DNA from 4 places in the Rhizobium sp. TAL182 genome. Region 1 is predicted to be linked to each of the others. Evidence: riboswitches for the same ligand, from Rfam matches in the RefSeq annotation. Region 1 holds a riboswitch; each other region holds the start of a gene.

Region 1 (4,129 bases):
TCGAAATAGACGCGCATGACTACTTCGAGATCGCTGGAGAGGCGCTGCCGCTGTTCCGCTAAGCGCTCGGCATATTCGAGTGCTGCAGCAGGATCGTGGATGGAGCAGGGGCCGATGACGACGATCAGGCGGTCGTCTTCTCCCTCGAGGATCTGATGGATCGCATGACGGTTGCTGGTCACCGTCTCGCTGACGGCAACGGTTCGGGGGATTTCCGCGATGATATCTGCGGGTTTGGTCAGCGGGGTGATTTCGAGGATACGCAGATCATCAATGGTATCGGGCACGGTGTGGCTCCTGTTTTGTCATACCGTGCGGAAACAAAAAAAGCCGCCAGGTAGACTAGCGGCTGTTCGGGTGGTCGTCGCGTCGAATTCAGTTACGCACGGGCCCGCATCCGCTGGGAGCAGCGGTACCAATAAAATCGCGAGGCGTAGACAGAAGTGATCGACATGCGGCGTATTTAGCGTGGCGGCCTTCCGTTGTCACGCAGAATCTGCGGCCTGAAAGAGGGCTTGGGCGTGCAGCAGTCTCCAATGCGTTTGCGAGCGTGGTCGTGACCAGCCGCCGCCTGTTCACCGGCACGTCAGGCGGAAAAATCGCTGTTTGCCTAACGGCCTCATCGGGCTCGGCTGCCTCCGCTTGCCCGCGAAGCGCTTTCCTGAAATAGATACCTCGTCAGGTGCCCGCTTTCACGCGGGAGAATCGGGAATCCGGTGCAAGACCGGAACGTGCCCAACGCTGTAAGGCCGACGCCCGCCGCTTCATCATGCCACTGGCTTTTGCCGGGAAGGCTGCGGCAGACGGATGACGCCAAGTCAGAAGACCGGCCTGGCAAGATAGACCCAACCCGCGCGGACGGCGGGCGGTTGCGTTGTTGGGGATTTGACGATGCGACCCTTTGTTGAGGATGCCCTGTCGGAGGCATCCGGTTTTTCTCCGGCCGAACGCGAGGCCGTGTATCACGCGATCCTGACCCGACGCGACGTGCGCAGCCAGTTCCTGCCCGATCCGTTGCCGGACGATGTCGTGGCGCGGCTTCTGATGGCCGCCCATCACGCTCCCTCCGTCGGCTTCATGCAGCCGTGGAACTTCATCCTGGTGAAAAGCGAATCCGTGCGCGCGCGTGTCCGGGACGCTTTTGCAAAGGCCAACGAAGAGGCGGCACTGATGTTCGACGGCGAACGGCGGCAGGCGTACCGCTCCCTGAAGCTCGAAGGCATCGTGGAGGCGTCGCTCGGCATATGCGTGACCTGCGATCCCACCCGCGGCGGCAGCGTGGTGCTGGGACGGACGCACAATCCGCGGATGGATTCCTATTCGACCGTTTGCGCAATCCAGAATCTCTGGCTTGCGGCCCGCGCCGAAGGGGTCGGCATCGGCTGGGTCAGCATCTTTCGTGAAGGCGACCTGAAAACAATTCTCGGCATACCCGAGCATATCGAGGTGGTCGCGTGGCTCTGTGCCGGCTTTGTCGACCGGCTTTATGATGAACCGGAACTCTCGGTCAAAGGTTGGCGGCAGCGGCTACCGCTCGAGGAACTCGTGTTCCATGATGGATGGGGACGCAACGACCCTTAGCGATTACTGCTGTTGTGGTTGCGGGCCCGGCGTTGCCGGATTGGCAAGGTCGATCGAGCCCTGGTCGCCGGCAAGGAATTGCGGGCCGACCTGACGGACCTTGTTCTGCGTGGGGTCGTAGGGACGTTCGGGAACGGATGGCTGCGGCGGGGCTGATGCTGCCGCGGTATCTTTCGCCGGCGGATTGGTGCGGACCGTCGTGATCGAGCCCTGCTGCGGCGGTTCGCTCAGGGCCTGCTTGCCGCGCATCTCCTCGTAATAGGCGGTGAGATTGCAGGCGCAGGAATTTTTTTCGCCAGGCGCGCGGTTCTTGTAGGCAAAGGCGTTCTTCATGGCGCTATAGGGCGCACCCGTTGCGGCCGAAATCATGTTCGAGGCTTCGGTGCTGGTCACGTCGCGATAAAAGAGCTCGGTCTCGATGCCGGGGCACATCTTGGCGCAGGTCTGGGCATCGCGGCCGAAATCGACCGAGGTGGTGTTCGAACTGATCGGGAAGAAGCCGCCGTCGCAGCTGCGAACGCAGATGGTACTGACCGGCGAAAACATTTCGGTCCTCGGCAGGCCGTAACGCGGATCGGCCTCTTCACCGCCGCCGAGCGGGATGAATGTGTCGGTGCGCATCGCCTGTTCCTCGACGCTTGGGGCGGGCTCGCTGGCGCTGCGCTCTGTCGGGGTATAGAAATTTTCGCTGTTGCAGCCATTGCGTTCGAGTGCCGCCGTCAATTCTCGGCGCGCGTCGTCATCGCCGGCCTGGCTGCGCAGCTCGTTGCGGCGGTCCTGGAGATAGCGGATATTATCGATCATCCGGGCCTCGGCGTCAGAAAGCTCGGCGCAAAAATCGGCATTCTCACCGCCGATCACGACCATGCTGCCTGAGGTGCAGCCATAGCTGCGCAGATCGTTGCGGACTTTGCGCAATTCGAGGTTTTGCTCGGCGATTGCGCTGGCGTATTGGCGGGCTTCCGGACCGTTATTGTTGCCGATCGATCGTGGTAGGTCGGCAAGGCGACCGCGCAAGTCGTTGCAAATAGCGCTGCTCTGTGCGGCGGCCGGCGATGCCAGCGCAAGCACAAGAGCAAGAGACAGGTTTCGGCGTTTCACGGCGTTGTCCGGGAATGAGAAAGTGTCGATCGGTCAAAGGTGGCGTCCATCCGCCGTACCTTGTCTCTTAACGTGTTTCTCTTAATAAGCTTGGATCAATTCCTAGCGCATTTTCGAGATTTTATCCAGAAGACGCAGATAATCTTCCGTCAGGTAAGTCGGCGCAGCATTGCACCCGGAGGCGGACACTGCAGCCGTCAACAGCAGTTCCCTTCTTCACACGAATTGTTATTCTCGGCGCTCGTTCCTGTGGGGAATTGGCTTTCACTGAGGATGAAGCAATGCGCTACATGCTGATGCTGCATGCGGACGAAACTGCCGGGAACTCCATAGCGCCCGAGGACATGGCGCGTTTCATGGGGCAGATGTATGCCTATCAACAAGCGCTGGAGAAGGCGGCTGCGTTCGTCTCGAGCAATGCGCTCGTCAGCTCCTCTGAGGCCAATCTCGTTCGTGTTCAAGGAAACGAGGTCAGCGTTCTGGACGGCCCTTATGCCGATGTTCGCGAACAGTTCGGTGGGTACTTTATCATCGACGTCGCCGATATGGACGAGGCCAACAAATGGGCGGCACGCTGCCCTGCCGCGACCTGGGGAACCGTTGAGGTTCGTCGCATCAGGGACGCGTCGGAATATGCGGAATGACGGTTTCTGGTTCCAGCGTTGCCCGAGGTGTAGCAGAGCGGGTGGCGCGCGAGAGCTACGGCCGACTCGTCGCTTATCTTGGCGGGCGGTTGGGTGATATCGCGTCCGCCGAGGATGCGCTCGCGACGGCTTTCCTCACGGCTCTCGAAAAATGGCCTGTCGATGGCGTGCCCGACAACCCCGATGCCTGGCTGTTGACCATCGCCCGCAGGCGCAAGCTCGATGACTGGCGCAGGCACAAAGTGAAGGCGAAGAGCGCCGATCATCTTGCTCTCATTACCGAGGAACTCTCGACCGCGGCGGAAATGGACGAGGAGATTGCGGACAGGCGACTGGCGCTCATGTTTGCCTGCGCACATCCTGGCATCGATGTCTCGGCGCGAACGCCGCTGATCCTCCAGACCGTGCTGGGCCTGACCGCTGCAGATATCGGCGCACGGTTTCTCGTCTCTCCTGGGGCCATGGGGCAGAGGCTTGTAAGAGCCAAAGCGAGGATCAGAGATGAGAAAATTCCGTTCCTTGTGCCGGAGAAGGAGGAACTGTCGCACCGCTTGCCGCCGGTACTCGCCTCCATCTATGCCGCCTATACCAGCGGGTGGATGGACATCGACGGGGCGGAAGCGCTCGGACAAGAGGCAATCTGGCTTGCAAGCGTGGTCGTATCCCTGCTTCCGCAAGAGCCGGAACCGAAAGGTCTTCTCGCGCTGATGCGTTATGCAGAGGCGCGGCGATTATCCCGCAGGGGGCCCGATGGCGCATTCGTACCGCTGGACAGCCAGGATGTCGGACTTTGGGATCGCAAG
Region 2 (4,129 bases), 1.5 Mb from region 1:
GCACTTCCGTACCCGAAAGCGCCATCTGGCGAAGGCGGATGTAGTAGATCGTCTTGATGCCCTTCTTCCAGGCGTAGATCTGCGCCTTGTTGATGTCGCGCGTCGTTGCCGTATCGCGGAAGAACAAGGTCAGCGACAGACCCTGGTCGACGTGCTGGGTCGCCGCCGCGTAGGTGTCGATGATCTTCTCCGGCCCGATCTCGTAGGCGTCCTGGTAATAATCGAGATTGTCGTTGGTCATGAACGGCGCCGGATAATAGACCCGGCCTATCTTGCCTTCCTTGCGGATCTCGATCTTCGAGACGATCGGATGGATGGAGGAGGTCGAGTGATTGATGTAGGAGATCGATCCCGTCGGCGGCACCGCCTGCAGGTTCTGATTATAGAGGCCGGAGGCCATCACCGCCTTTTTCAGCGCCACCCAGTCTTCCCTCGTCGGAATATGTATGCCGGCGTCGTCGAAAATTGACTGCACCTTCTCGGTCGCCGGCTTCCATTCCTGCTCGGTATATTTGTCGAAATATTCGCCCGAGGCGTATTTCGAATTCTCGAAACCCGTGAAGCGGGCGCCGCGCTCGACCGCCAGCAGATTCGAGGCTCGGATAGCGTGATAGGTCACCGTATAAAAATAGATATTGGTGAAGTCGACGCCTTCCTCGGAGCCGTAATAGATGCGTTCGCGGGCGAGGTAGCCGTGCAGGTTCATCTGGCCGAGCCCGATCGCATGGCTCTCGTCATTGCCCTTCTCGATCGACGGAACCGAGGAGATATGACTCATGTCGGAGACCGCCGTCAGCGCCCGGATCGAGGTCTCGATCGTCTTGCCGAAATCGGCTGAATCCATCGCCGCCGCAATGTTCAGCGAACCGAGATTGCAGGAAATATCCTTGCCGAGATCCCTATAGGAGAGATCATCGTTATATTGGCTCGCCTCGCTCACCTGCAGGATCTCCGAGCAGAGATTGCTCATGGAGATGCGCCCGGCCACCGGGTTCGCCCGATTCACCGTGTCCTCGAACATGATGTAGGGATAACCGCTTTCGAACTGGATTTCGGCGATCACCTGGAAGAATTCGCGCGCCTTGATCTTCTTCTTCGAAATACGGGCGTCCGTCACCATCTCCCGGTACTTTTCCGTCACCGAAATCTCGGTGAAGGGCACACCATAGACGCGTTCCACGTCGTAGGGCGAGAATAGGTACATGTCCTCATTGTTCCTGGCGAGTTCGAAGGTGATGTCGGGCACGACGACGCCGAGCGACAGTGTCTTGATGCGGATTTTCTCGTCGGCATTTTCGCGCTTGGTGTCGAGAAAGCGAATGATGTCGGGATGATGGGCGTTGAGATAAACCGCGCCCGCCCCCTGGCGCGCACCGAGCTGGTTGGCATAGGAGAAGCTGTCTTCGAGCAGCTTCATCACCGGGATGATGCCGGAGGACTGGTTCTCGATCTGCTTGATCGGCGCACCGGCCTCCCGTATGTTCGTCAGCGACAAAGCCACGCCGCCACCGCGCTTCGACAATTGCAGCGCCGAATTGATCGACCGGCCGATCGATTCCATATTGTCTTCGACGCGCAACAGGAAACAGGAGACCAGTTCGCCGCGCTGCTTCTTGCCGGCATTGAGAAAGGTCGGCGTCGCCGGCTGGAAACGGCCGGATATGATCTCGTCGACCATGTCGCGGGCAAGGGCCTCGTCGCCCCGCGCCAAAGTCAGCGCCACCATGCAGATGCGGTCTTCGTAGCGCTCGAGATAACGTTTTCCGTCGAAGGTCTTCAGCGTGTAGCTGGTGTAATATTTGAAAGCGCCGAGGAAAGTGGGAAAACGGAATTTCCTGGCATAGGCCTGATCGAAAAGGTCGCGGACAAAATTGAAGGAATATTGGTCGAGCACCTCCTGCTCGTAATAGCCCTCAGTGACGAGGTAATCGAGCTTTTCTCGAAGATTGTGAAAAAACACGGTGTTCTGGTTCACATGCTGCAGGAAATATTGCCTGGCCGCCATGCGATCCTTGTCGAGTTGGATCTTGCCGTCATCGTCATAGAGGTTCAGCATCGCGTTCAGCGCGTGATAATCGAGCGTTTCAGCCGCCTTCAGCGGTTTTGCGCCCGCATCCCGCGTCAGATTTGTTCCCGTGTCCAAAATCGTCCCATCCCGTCTTTGACATTGGCGACATCCTCGGCCGTTCCCAGAAGCTCGAACCTGTAGAGATACGGCACCTGGCACTTCTTCGAGATGACATCGCCGGCTAGCCCGTAGGTCTCGCCGAAATTGCTGTTGCCCGCGGCAATCACGCCGCGGATGTTGGAGCGGTTTTCCGCATCGTTGAGGAAGCGGATCACCGGCTTGGGCACGGCTCCCTTTACGATCCCGGGGCCGCCGTCGCCGCAATAGGTAGGCAAGATCAGCACATAAGGTTCGCGGATATGGATGTCCTCAGCGCCAAGGGGAATGCGCGCCGCGCGCAGCCCCAGCTTCTCGACGAAACGATGGGTATTTCCGGATCGGCTGGAATAATAGACGATCAGCCCCATCGCTTTTCTCAGCTCAGGAAAGCGCGCTGATCATGTCGGGTCGGAAACCCGCCCAATGCTGGCTGCCGGCAACCACGACCGGAACCTGCATGTAGCCCATGCCGCGCACACGATCGAGCGCTTCGGCATCCTGGGAAATATCGACGATTTCATAGTCCACGCCCAGGCGGTCGAGGGCGCGGTAGGTGGCAGTGCATTGGACGCAGGCCGGCTTGCTGTAAACGGTAACGCTCATCATGTTCCTCGTGATGTCAATGGATTCAGGACGCAGGGCTGGATCGGGCGCCGTACGGCGTCCGGGACAATGCTTGATAATGATGTGGCAAGGTTGGCGCTTTAAACGCCTGATATCATCCCTCGCAGGATGTGCGCGGGCGACGGCCTTGATGTTCTCGACATGACTTCAAACCCCGAAGTGCTCATGCGGACGTTCGGGGCAGCGCAACAGGCGCGGATCATTCCGCATTCGATCACGCGACCTTCCGTACACCCCGCCCGTGGACGTTTCGTTCAAGGCAGGTCTCCTGGCTCGCGGGTCAAAGCACTCTGCTCCAGCCTTCCCAAGGCATCATGCCTCAGTGACCTGAAATTGGGCAGTTGCTCGCCGCTTACAGTTGCGGGGGCAGCTCCGGCATCGCCGCGCCATGATGGCGCAACGCACCGTATTCCCGTCTTAGCCCTCGATCCTCACGAATCGAGGGAACCTCGAACACTAGATATAGTACGCGAATCCAAATTCACGTCAACGGATGGTTTGTGCATTGCGTTACGGCAGGTTTGAAATCGCTGTATTCCTGTGAAAAACAGGGATAACGAAAGCTTAACGAAAACAGGCTGTGGAGAAGGCCTCGACGTGAACCGGCCGGCAAGCTGCCTCCTAGGCTGCTGACAAAGCACTGCAACCCGCGACGTCATCCTCGGCCTTGTGCCGAGGATCTGCGCACGTCCAATTAAGCATCTGAAAATTAAACCGTTTTCCTGTCTAATAGTTGCGGTGGTTAGATGCTCGGCACAAGGCCGAGCATGACGGAGGAGACTTTGTCAGCAAACTGAGAGCCGGCAGATGGCCGGCTCCGCTATTTTCGATTCCCGGGGTAGGCCCGAATCGGCAGTCTTCCCACCGCCAGTCGGGTTCATACCTTTATCCGAAGCAATCGCAGCGCATTGATCGTCACCAGCACGGTGGCGCCGGTATCGGCGAGGATCGCCGGCCAGAGCCCGGTAATGCCGGCGATCGTGGTCACCAGAAAGAAAGCCTTCAGCCCGAGGGCGATGGTGATATTCTGCAAGATATTGCGCATCGTGCGCTTGGAAAGCGCGATCATCCGCGCCACGTCGCCGACGCGTCCGTGCAGCACGGCGGCATCGGCCGTCTCCAGCGCCACATCCGTGCCGCCACCCATGGCGATGCCGATATCGGCGGCAGCGAGCGCCGGCGCGTCGTTGATGCCGTCGCCGACCTTGGCGACAACGAAACCTTCGCGCTTCAATTCACCGACGACCCGCTGCTTGTCCTCGGGCATCATCTCGCCGCGCCAGTCGATGCCGAGCATGCCGGCGACGGCGGCCGCCGTCCGCTTGTTGTCGCCCGTCA
Region 3 (4,129 bases), 130 kb from region 1:
AAGCACGGTCGGCTCGCGATCGGCACCAGGGGCGGAGACGGCAAAGCCTGTGGTGTTGATGACGACATGGGGCTTGAGGTCGGCGAAGATGGATTCGAGGATTCCTTTGGAGACGGGGTCTTTGAGGCTATAGGCGAAGACCGGCAGCGGGTGCAGGCCCTGTGCTTGCAACGCCTCGATCAGGGCTTCGATGGGTCGGGTTTCTCCACTTTGGACGAGGGCGCGGTAGAACGCGATGGCGACGATAGAGCGGATCGTAAGTTCGGTATCCACCTTTTCCGTCGAATGTTCGCCCTTATCTTCGTCCGCGCGTGCGGTACCCCCCTCTGCCCTGCCGGGCATCTCCCCCACAAGGGGGGAGATCGAGTCGCCGACGGGGCTTCTCCAAACAACTGATGTAGGGCGACGGTCTCGCTCCTTGCCGATCTCCCCCCCTGTGGGGGAGGTCTCCGGCAGGGCAGAGGGGGGTGTTTCCGCAGAAGTGCCAGAAACCAGCCTCTTCCACTCCTCAGTTCCAACCAGCCCCCGCCCCGGCCACCAGATGCCAGCCTTCATCAAAGGCGCGGCCGGCGCCGGCTTCTCCGCCCCTGACAGCATCGCCGATGCATAAGTGAGAAAATCCCGCGCATTGGCGTCGCCGCCTTCGATCAGATAGGCCCAGAGCGCGTTGAGATCGTCGAGGTCAACATTGGAGAAAGGAACCAGCCCGGCATCCGGCTTGGCATCGCCAGGCAATACCGCAATCAGTGCCCCGTTGCGGGCGGCAACGGCGTGCAGCGCCTCCAGCGTATAATGGAAATAGCTGGCGCCGCCGAGCGCACGCACGACGATCAGCTTGGCGTGCCGGGCCGTTCGCTCGACATAGGTATCGACCGACATCGGATGCTTGAGGTTCATCAGGTTCGCGAGCCTCAGCGAATGCGACATCCCCTCACACTCGCGATAGGCGGCCGCGATCGCGGCAAGCTCGGTGTCGGCAGCCGACAGGAACAGGATATCGCCCGGCGACTGGCCGAGGTCGATCGCCTCCTCGCCGTCGCTGATCGTTCCCTGCTGGGCCAGAAGCAGATGCATCGATTATCCCTGAATGAGCGCTTCGATCGCCTTGCGCACCGCGTCCTGGTTCATTTCGTGCAAGCCGATGACGACAAGGCGCGTGCGGCGCGCCTCGCCCGCTGCCCAGGCGCGGTCGAAATACTGGTCGATGCGGCTGCCGACGGCCTGCAACTGCAGGCGCATTGGCTTGTTCGAAACGTCGATGAAGCCCTTGAGGCGCAGCACGTCATGCTCAGCGATGATGCCCTTCAGCTTCTCGACAAAGCCTGTCGGATCGGAAACGGCGCCGAGTTCGACAACGAAGCTGTCGAATTCGTCGTGGTCGTGCGGCGTCCCTTCCTCGTGCTCCAGCTCGTGATGGGACTTGCGGTTGGCGATATCGTCTTCCGTGCCGATGCCGAGGCCGAGCAACACGCCGGCCGGCACCCCGCCATTCCTGGCCTCGATCATGACCGGCTTGCGGGCGACGCGGGAGGCAACTTCGCTCTTCACGCGGCCCAGGCCATCGCCATCGATCAGGTCGGTCTTGTTGAGCACGATGAGATCGGCGCATGTGAGCTGGTCTTCGAACAGCTCCTCGATCGGGCTCTCATGATCGAGCGAGTCGTCTTCGCTACGCGCCGCCTCGACCGCATCATGGTCGTCGGCGAAACGACCGGCAGCAACGGCCGCGCTGTCGACCACCGTAATGACGCCGTCGACGGTCACCTGGGTGCGGATATCAGGCCAGTTGAAGGCGGCGACCAGCGGCTGCGGCAGGGCGAGGCCGGAGGTTTCGATGACGATATGGTCGGGCCGCTGTTCGCGCTCCAGAAGCTTCGTCATCGTTGGGATGAAATCGTCGGCGACGGTGCAGCAGATGCAGCCATTGGTGAGTTCGATGATATCGTCCTCGCTGCAATTCTCCGCGCCGCAGCCCTTCAGCACCTCGCCATCGACACCGAGATCGCCGAACTCGTTGATGATAAGCGCAATCTTTTTGCCGCCGGCATTGGTGAGCAGGTTGCGGATCATCGTCGTCTTGCCGGCGCCGAGGAAGCCGGTGATGACGGTTGCGGGGATTTTCTGCTGGTTCATGGAACTTCAACCCTTCATTTTCAACGGCAGACCGGCCGCGATGAAATAGACTTCGTCGGCCTTCGCCGCGATTATTTGGTGCAGCCGTCCGGCATGATCGCGAAAATCGCGCGCCATTCGATTGTCAGGCACGATGCCGAGGCCAACCTCGTTGGAAACAACGACGATCCGCGCCCTGGTGCTAGGCAGGAAATCGGCGAGCGCCGTAAACTCCGCTGGGATATCTCGCTCCTCCATTATCAGATTGGTCACCCAGAGCGTCAGGCAGTCGATCAGCACAATGCGCCTCTCGCCGTCGATGGCGGTAAGCTTCTCGACGAGATCGAGGGGCTCCTCATGCGTCGTCCAGGAGGGGCCGCGATCGGCCTTGTGCTGGGCAATACGCGTCCGCATCTCCTCGTCCCAGGCACGGCCGGTGGCGAGGTAGTGGCGCTCGAGGCCGCTTGCCATAACGAGATTTTCGGCAAAACGGGATTTGCCGGAGCGTGCGCCGCCGAGGATGAGGGTGGTGGTCATACTGAAGCGGCCTTCGGAGAGAAGATGTGGCCGTTAGCCGTCGAGGCTGTGACACCCGCATACTCGACATAAGCGGCCGAAATCACCGCACCGCGGCCACTGTATCGCACCACCGCAGGCGGCACTGAATTCGTTCGCTCAGCCAAAACAACCTCCGTGCTGGCAGCGGGTCTCTTGCCCAGGGTTGGGCTTTTCGCCCGGCACGGAAGGTAGGTCTTCTGGCTCGCGGTTATCGGCGGCGATCAGGGGCGAACCGGAAGCCCGGTCGCCCCTGATCGTGCCAGCGGATCTGCCTCGCCTTCCCGGCTGCCTCGGTGAAAAGGTGGACGATTCGTAGAGATAGAGGCGTCCGACCCCGGTTGATCACCGTGCATTTCCAGTGGCTTTTCCGGCATGTCGCCCATCCCACCCGCCTGCACGATTGCAGCCCGCCAGCCGAAAGGTTTCGATGCCGGATGGAAGACCCTGACCGCTCTACAGTCGCGGGGTCGGCTGTGATGAAGGCGCCCGATGTGGGTCCGCCCCGTCACATTCCCTTTTCATCCGGAAGGCGAAATGCCGATCCGGAACCATCCGTTATTCCTCGGATGGTTAGGCAAGCCGGCGGGTGAAGTCAACCGACCTTCGCAAACACCTTCCCGCAACGCTGCGCGAAAGGCCAACCAACACCACTGACTCTACCGGAAATATCGTCTTTTATCAGATGCTTACGTAATAAATATTTGACCCGCCGGTCGGGTTTTCGCCGCAATTGCATTGCAAGGCAACCGCACCTCCGCTCTTGACCCGGCCTCTCCTCGCCTAGTTGTCTAGCCATGCTTATGAAATTGGATCGGCGGCGCCTGCGAACGCTGCGTGTTTTCTTCGATCCGGGGCGGCTGCGTGCGCTGACGCGCCGCAGCGAAGTTGGCCTGTCGCTGACAGGCGCCATCGTCGGCATCGCTTCGGGCCTTGCCGTGACCGGCATGAGCTATGTCTCCAACCAGCTGCACCAGCTTGTTTTCGGCATCGCCGACAGCGACAGGCTGAGCGCGTCTGCCATCGAGGACAAGATGCTGCTGCTCACCGCCCCCGTCATCGGTGGCGCCCTGCTCGGCCTACTGCTCCTGGTCCTCGCCAAACGGCGCAAGAAACCAATGGTCGACCCGATCGAGGCGAACGCACTGCATGGCGGCCGCCTCTCCCTGACCGATAGCATCATCGTTGCCGTACAGAACCTGATCTCCAACGGCTTCGGCGCCTCCGTCGGCCTGGAGGCCGGCTATACCCAGCTCGCCGCGGGCATCGCCTCCAAATTCGGCCTCAAGCTGCAGCTGCGCCGCTCGGACCTGCGCATCCTCGTCGGTTGCGGCGCGGCCGGCGCCATCGCCGCCGCCTTCAACGCGCCGCTGACGGGCGCCTTCTACGCCTTCGAGCTGATCATCGGCACCTATACCATCGTGTCGTTGACCCCGGTCGTCGTCTCCGCCCTCGTTTCAAC
Region 4 (4,129 bases), 1.2 Mb from region 1:
TCCGGCTCCTCCCTTCTGCCTTCACTCCCCAGCAAGGCATGCCCGACGGCTCAGTTTAATGAGGCAAGCGAGGATTTCCAAGGGCTCGCCGAAACTTGACACTCGGCAGGAACGGATGTCCTATTTGCTGCACCGCAAGGAGACCCATTCATGAGCGATGATCAGACGCCCGCCGATAGCAAGCTCACCAGCTCCAAGCGCCGCTGGGCATCCGAGGGCAAGTTCCTGACCGGCCGCATCAGCCGTCCCGAGGCCGAGCGCCTGCCGCCCGGCCAGCACCTCGTCAAGAACTGGCCGGTGCTCGATCTCGGCCAGCAACCGGTCATTTCAACCGAGAGCTGGCGGCTTGAAGTACGCGGCCTGGTCGAAACGACACTCACCCTCACCTGGACCGAATTCCAGGCGATCGAGCAGAGCATCAGGATCAGCGACATCCACTGCGTCACCACCTGGTCGCGCTACGATAACAAATGGAAGGGCGTTTCGACGCGCGATCTGCTCGACCTTGCCATGCCGAGGCCGGAAGCAGCCTTCGTCATGCTGACAAGTTACGACGGCTATACAACCAATCTGCCGCTCGCCGATTTCGCCGCCGAGGATACGATTCTGGCGACCTCCTGGGAAGGCCTGCCGCTGACACCGGAGCATGGCGGGCCGATGCGGCTCGTCGTGCCTCATCTCTATTTCTGGAAAAGCGCCAAGTGGCTGCGCCGCATCGAGCTGATCGCCGCCGACGAGGCCGGCTTCTGGGAAAAGAACGGATACCATATGCATGGTGATCCGTGGCGCGAGCAGCGCTATTCCGACGACTGAGCCTTCGGCCGCAGGAAGCGGCGTAGTGCAAGAACGGCAAGACCGAACAGAGCGGCCAACCCCGTCAGTGAGACCATGCTGGCAGGATGAAGCGGCACCTTGCTCCAATTCGGCTTGACGATATTAGCGGTATTGAACGCCTCGCCGCTGAACTGGCAGGTGATGAAGGCAAGTCCGCGGCCCGCCATCTCGGCGTCGATGGCCGAGATGATTTCGCCCGCCGCAGTTGCCTCCCGCGGCATCTCACGCATCGCCATCAGCACGGCTTTGGTCGCCGCTAGATAAGCATGGGTGCATTCGTTGAACGGGCTCTCTTCGTCCGTCACACTGCCCGGCATCCGTCCCCAGAGGCAATAGGAATACTGGATTTCCGAGTAGTTCAGGACACGCCGGAACGGTTCGTTCGTATCGGCCGCCCGTGACGCCAGCGTGCTGATGCTGCTGCGATACTCCGAAATGACCGCCATCTCGCCGTGGGAAATTGCCGGAATATCGAGCCCGGCATGGGAGCCGCCAGAGCTGCTCCCATGGGCGAGGGCATTTCCGATAGACATTGGCGATAGGCTCGCGATGAGACCGAGAAAAGCAAGCCTGCCGATATGCCGCATCACCGGAACGTCGGCAGCAGTCCGCTTTTGGCGGCAAGAGGCCTTTCTGCCAGCACTCCGAAAACAAGACCGAGCGTTGTCCAAAGGATCGCGTGCATGCCGAGCGTGGTGCTGCGGAACCGCCAGAGCACCATCGCCGAGAAATTCTCCGGCACCTCGTTGATCGGCGGCAGCAGATAGAGAACCGAGCCGATGAAGACGAGATAGGCGATGCCGGCAATGATCGCGCCGTTCCAGAGACCGAAACGCTCGCCAAGGCGGCGCGACAGCGCGATCGCGGCAACCAGCGAGGCGAGCGAAACGACGATCATCAGGAAGAATAGTTCGGTCCTGACGCCGATCGTATCGGGATTGCCGACCGCCGGCGGGTTGGCCGGATATTTGATGCCGGGAACCAGAACGACCGCCACGAAGGCGGCAATGGCGATGACGGCCGAGGTGCCGCGCGCCGATAGGCTGCTGAAGCGGCCGTGCACGAAGGCGAAGGCGAGCGAAAAAAGCCCGCCGACGGCGATGCTGTAGGCCATGACGCCTGTGAAAAGGCCGGGACCGGCCTGCGTGGCCCGGCTGACGATTTCAGGTTCGGCAGCTTCGCCCGCAGCCTGGGCGCTCGCCTCCTCGAAGGCGATTGCCGCATCGACCAGCGGCTCGCCGAAGATATGCGCAAAAGCGAAAACGAGCATGCCAGCAATCAGGCCCGCAAGCATGCCGCGAAGCAGGAGCTTTCCAACCATGTCAGTATTCCCCCTAAGCATGTCGCGCAAAGTATGCAGCGGTTTTGCGATACCGACATGCGTAAAACAAAGACCTAAAGCGCGAGAAACGAATCCGAAAGATCGCGATGCGCTTAGTGGCAGGGAAAGCCGAGAAGATGGCGGCCGTCATGCACGAATTCGTGCACATACATGCCGTTGAACAGCGCCATCGCGCCCTCCTCGGTGCCGACGAAATAAAGAACGATGAGCATCAGCAGACCGCCGAAGATCGCCCAGGGAAGGATCTCGCCAACCGGGATCGGGGCCGGCGCCGCAACGGGCGCGAAAGTGGTGTCAGACATGTATTCCTCCGGAATGACGCGTTCAGTCGAAAGAGTGTTGTGCGGCAGGGTCTGACTTCCAGCGTGAAGAGCTTTCGACACACTGGTCACAGTGGCGCGACCGCGCCGGGTTTCCACCGGCTTCCAAACCCGCAACAGCACGGTTATATCTGCACGCCGAAGAGACTGTCAACGAAACTTCACGAAGCCCGCAAAGGCCGTCCACACCCCGTCCTCGGAGATCAGAACAACCGTGAATACGCGCCTCACCTGGATCTGCCACGGGGCGACGGCGGCGAACCGCAAGGCCCTGTTTCCGCTCGACGAACCGCTGGAAGAAAAGGCCGTGGAAGAAGCAGCCAGGATCGCCGCCCTGCCCTACGCCGATCGTATTGTCACAAGCCCCGCCTTGCGCGCCCGCCAGACGGCTGAGGCGCTCCGTCTCGAAGCGCAAATTGATCCGTCGCTTCGAGATTGCGACCATGGCCGCTGGGCTGGCAGATCGATCGAGGCGATTGAGGCGGAAGAGCCGGAAAATCTCATGGCCTGGATGACCGAGCCGGGGGTTGCCCCGCACGGCGGCGAGAGTCTTCTCGACCTGCGAAAGCGCGTCGCTGGCTGGATGGATGCCCAGTCCGCCCAAAGCGGTCACGTGATCGCCATTAGCCACGCGGCCGTCATCCGGGCTGCAGTCGCGCATGTGCTTCAGGCGCCGCCCTCCTCCTTCTGGCTGAGCGACGTCGAGCCACTCGCCATCGTTCGCATGACCAGCAACGGAAGCCGCTGGTCTCTGCGCCTCCAGCATTAGAGATTCCTTATTTTCTCCAGCCTTACACAAGCAAATCGCGTCATTCCTGTTGAACCCGGTTTTGCGGGGACTACTTCCTTGTCCCAAGGAGATGGAAGAATGACATATGATTGGAGTGGAGAGCGTACACGGCGCCTGCGGTTGATGCGCGTCGCGACGTTCACGGTTTTGGCCGGTCTCATCCTCAGCGTTCCGCTGCTGATCGTCACCGCCTGAAGCACGAAAAAAGGCGAGCGATGCGTCAGCACGCTCGCCTTCGTTCCTCTGGCATCTTTTCGGCCTAATCACCTGCAGCAACATCCTCTTCCCGAACGGAACCGGCAAAACAGCCGCAGTGCCGATCCTGGCTGCATCGCAACGCTATCCGTCTGCCGACGACCCACCGCAAACTGCTCCCTGTAAATATTCGCCTTCTGGTTTCAACGAACATTTCAGACTTTTGTGATATCCCGGCGCGGGTGGAGATGGAGAAGGCATAATGCCGGTGTTTTTCCAGAGCAGAGCCGGAAGGCAATGCATGTCGATCGTCGGTTTGGGGATTACCCTCTGGCTCCTCGGTACCTTGCTCCAATTCGACGACAGTCTGGTTTCCTTCATGACCGGCTTCGGCGAGTACGGCGCCGACAAGCTCGTTCTGGGACTCGGCATCGCCGGCGCCATGAGCTTCATCTACTCGGTGCTGCGTATTGCCGATCTGCGCAAGGAAATGGAACTGCGCGCCGCCGCCCAAGCGAAGGCCGATTGGACGGCAACGCACGACCATCTGACCAAGCTGCCGAATCGCTACGCCTTCGAGCGCAAAATTCTCTCGCGGCCGGTCAGAAGCGACGAGGCGGAAATCGAGGAATGGGACCACAACGTCAC

Evidence for each region. Region 1 has a riboswitch for cobalamin ahead of bluB (5,6-dimethylbenzimidazole synthase). Riboswitches for the same ligand answer to the same signal wherever they lie in the genome.
Region 2: another riboswitch for cobalamin. It lies ahead of nrdH (glutaredoxin-like protein NrdH); the one in region 1 lies ahead of bluB (5,6-dimethylbenzimidazole synthase).
Region 3: another riboswitch for cobalamin. It lies ahead of cobU (bifunctional adenosylcobinamide kinase/adenosylcobinamide-phosphate guanylyltransferase); the one in region 1 lies ahead of bluB (5,6-dimethylbenzimidazole synthase).
Region 4: another riboswitch for cobalamin. It lies ahead of Tal182_RS18760 (CbtB domain-containing protein); the one in region 1 lies ahead of bluB (5,6-dimethylbenzimidazole synthase).

The regions. Positions count from the first base shown of each region.
Region 1 is NZ_CP021024.1:2,549,159-2,553,287, reverse strand. Features, by position in the region: gene Tal182_RS12820 (3-deoxy-7-phosphoheptulonate synthase) at 1-287, opposite strand, end outside; cobalamin riboswitch at 664-850, shown strand; gene bluB (5,6-dimethylbenzimidazole synthase) at 892-1,581, shown strand; gene Tal182_RS12810 (DUF2865 domain-containing protein) at 1,585-2,682, opposite strand; gene Tal182_RS12805 (YciI family protein) at 2,964-3,326, shown strand; gene Tal182_RS12800 (DUF6596 domain-containing protein) at 3,323-4,129, shown strand, end outside.
Region 2 is NZ_CP021024.1:4,060,227-4,064,355, forward strand. Features, by position in the region: gene nrdE (class 1b ribonucleoside-diphosphate reductase subunit alpha) at 1-2,143, opposite strand, end outside; gene nrdI (class Ib ribonucleoside-diphosphate reductase assembly flavoprotein NrdI) at 2,122-2,535, opposite strand; gene nrdH (glutaredoxin-like protein NrdH) at 2,549-2,770, opposite strand; cobalamin riboswitch at 3,032-3,258, opposite strand; gene Tal182_RS20225 (heavy metal translocating P-type ATPase) at 3,669-4,129, opposite strand, start outside.
Region 3 is NZ_CP021024.1:2,682,787-2,686,915, forward strand. Features, by position in the region: gene cobN (cobaltochelatase subunit CobN) at 1-1,074, opposite strand, end outside; gene cobW (cobalamin biosynthesis protein CobW) at 1,078-2,133, opposite strand; gene cobU (bifunctional adenosylcobinamide kinase/adenosylcobinamide-phosphate guanylyltransferase) at 2,140-2,649, opposite strand; cobalamin riboswitch at 2,840-3,238, opposite strand; gene Tal182_RS13485 (chloride channel protein) at 3,465-4,129, shown strand, end outside.
Region 4 is NZ_CP021024.1:3,734,191-3,738,319, forward strand. Features, by position in the region: gene Tal182_RS18745 (sulfite oxidase-like oxidoreductase) at 151-813, shown strand; gene Tal182_RS18750 (hypothetical protein) at 798-1,367, opposite strand; gene Tal182_RS18755 (CbtA family protein) at 1,421-2,155, opposite strand; gene Tal182_RS18760 (CbtB domain-containing protein) at 2,269-2,478, opposite strand; cobalamin riboswitch at 2,504-2,654, opposite strand; gene Tal182_RS18765 (histidine phosphatase family protein) at 2,711-3,265, shown strand; gene Tal182_RS18770 (bifunctional diguanylate cyclase/phosphodiesterase) at 3,744-4,129, shown strand, end outside.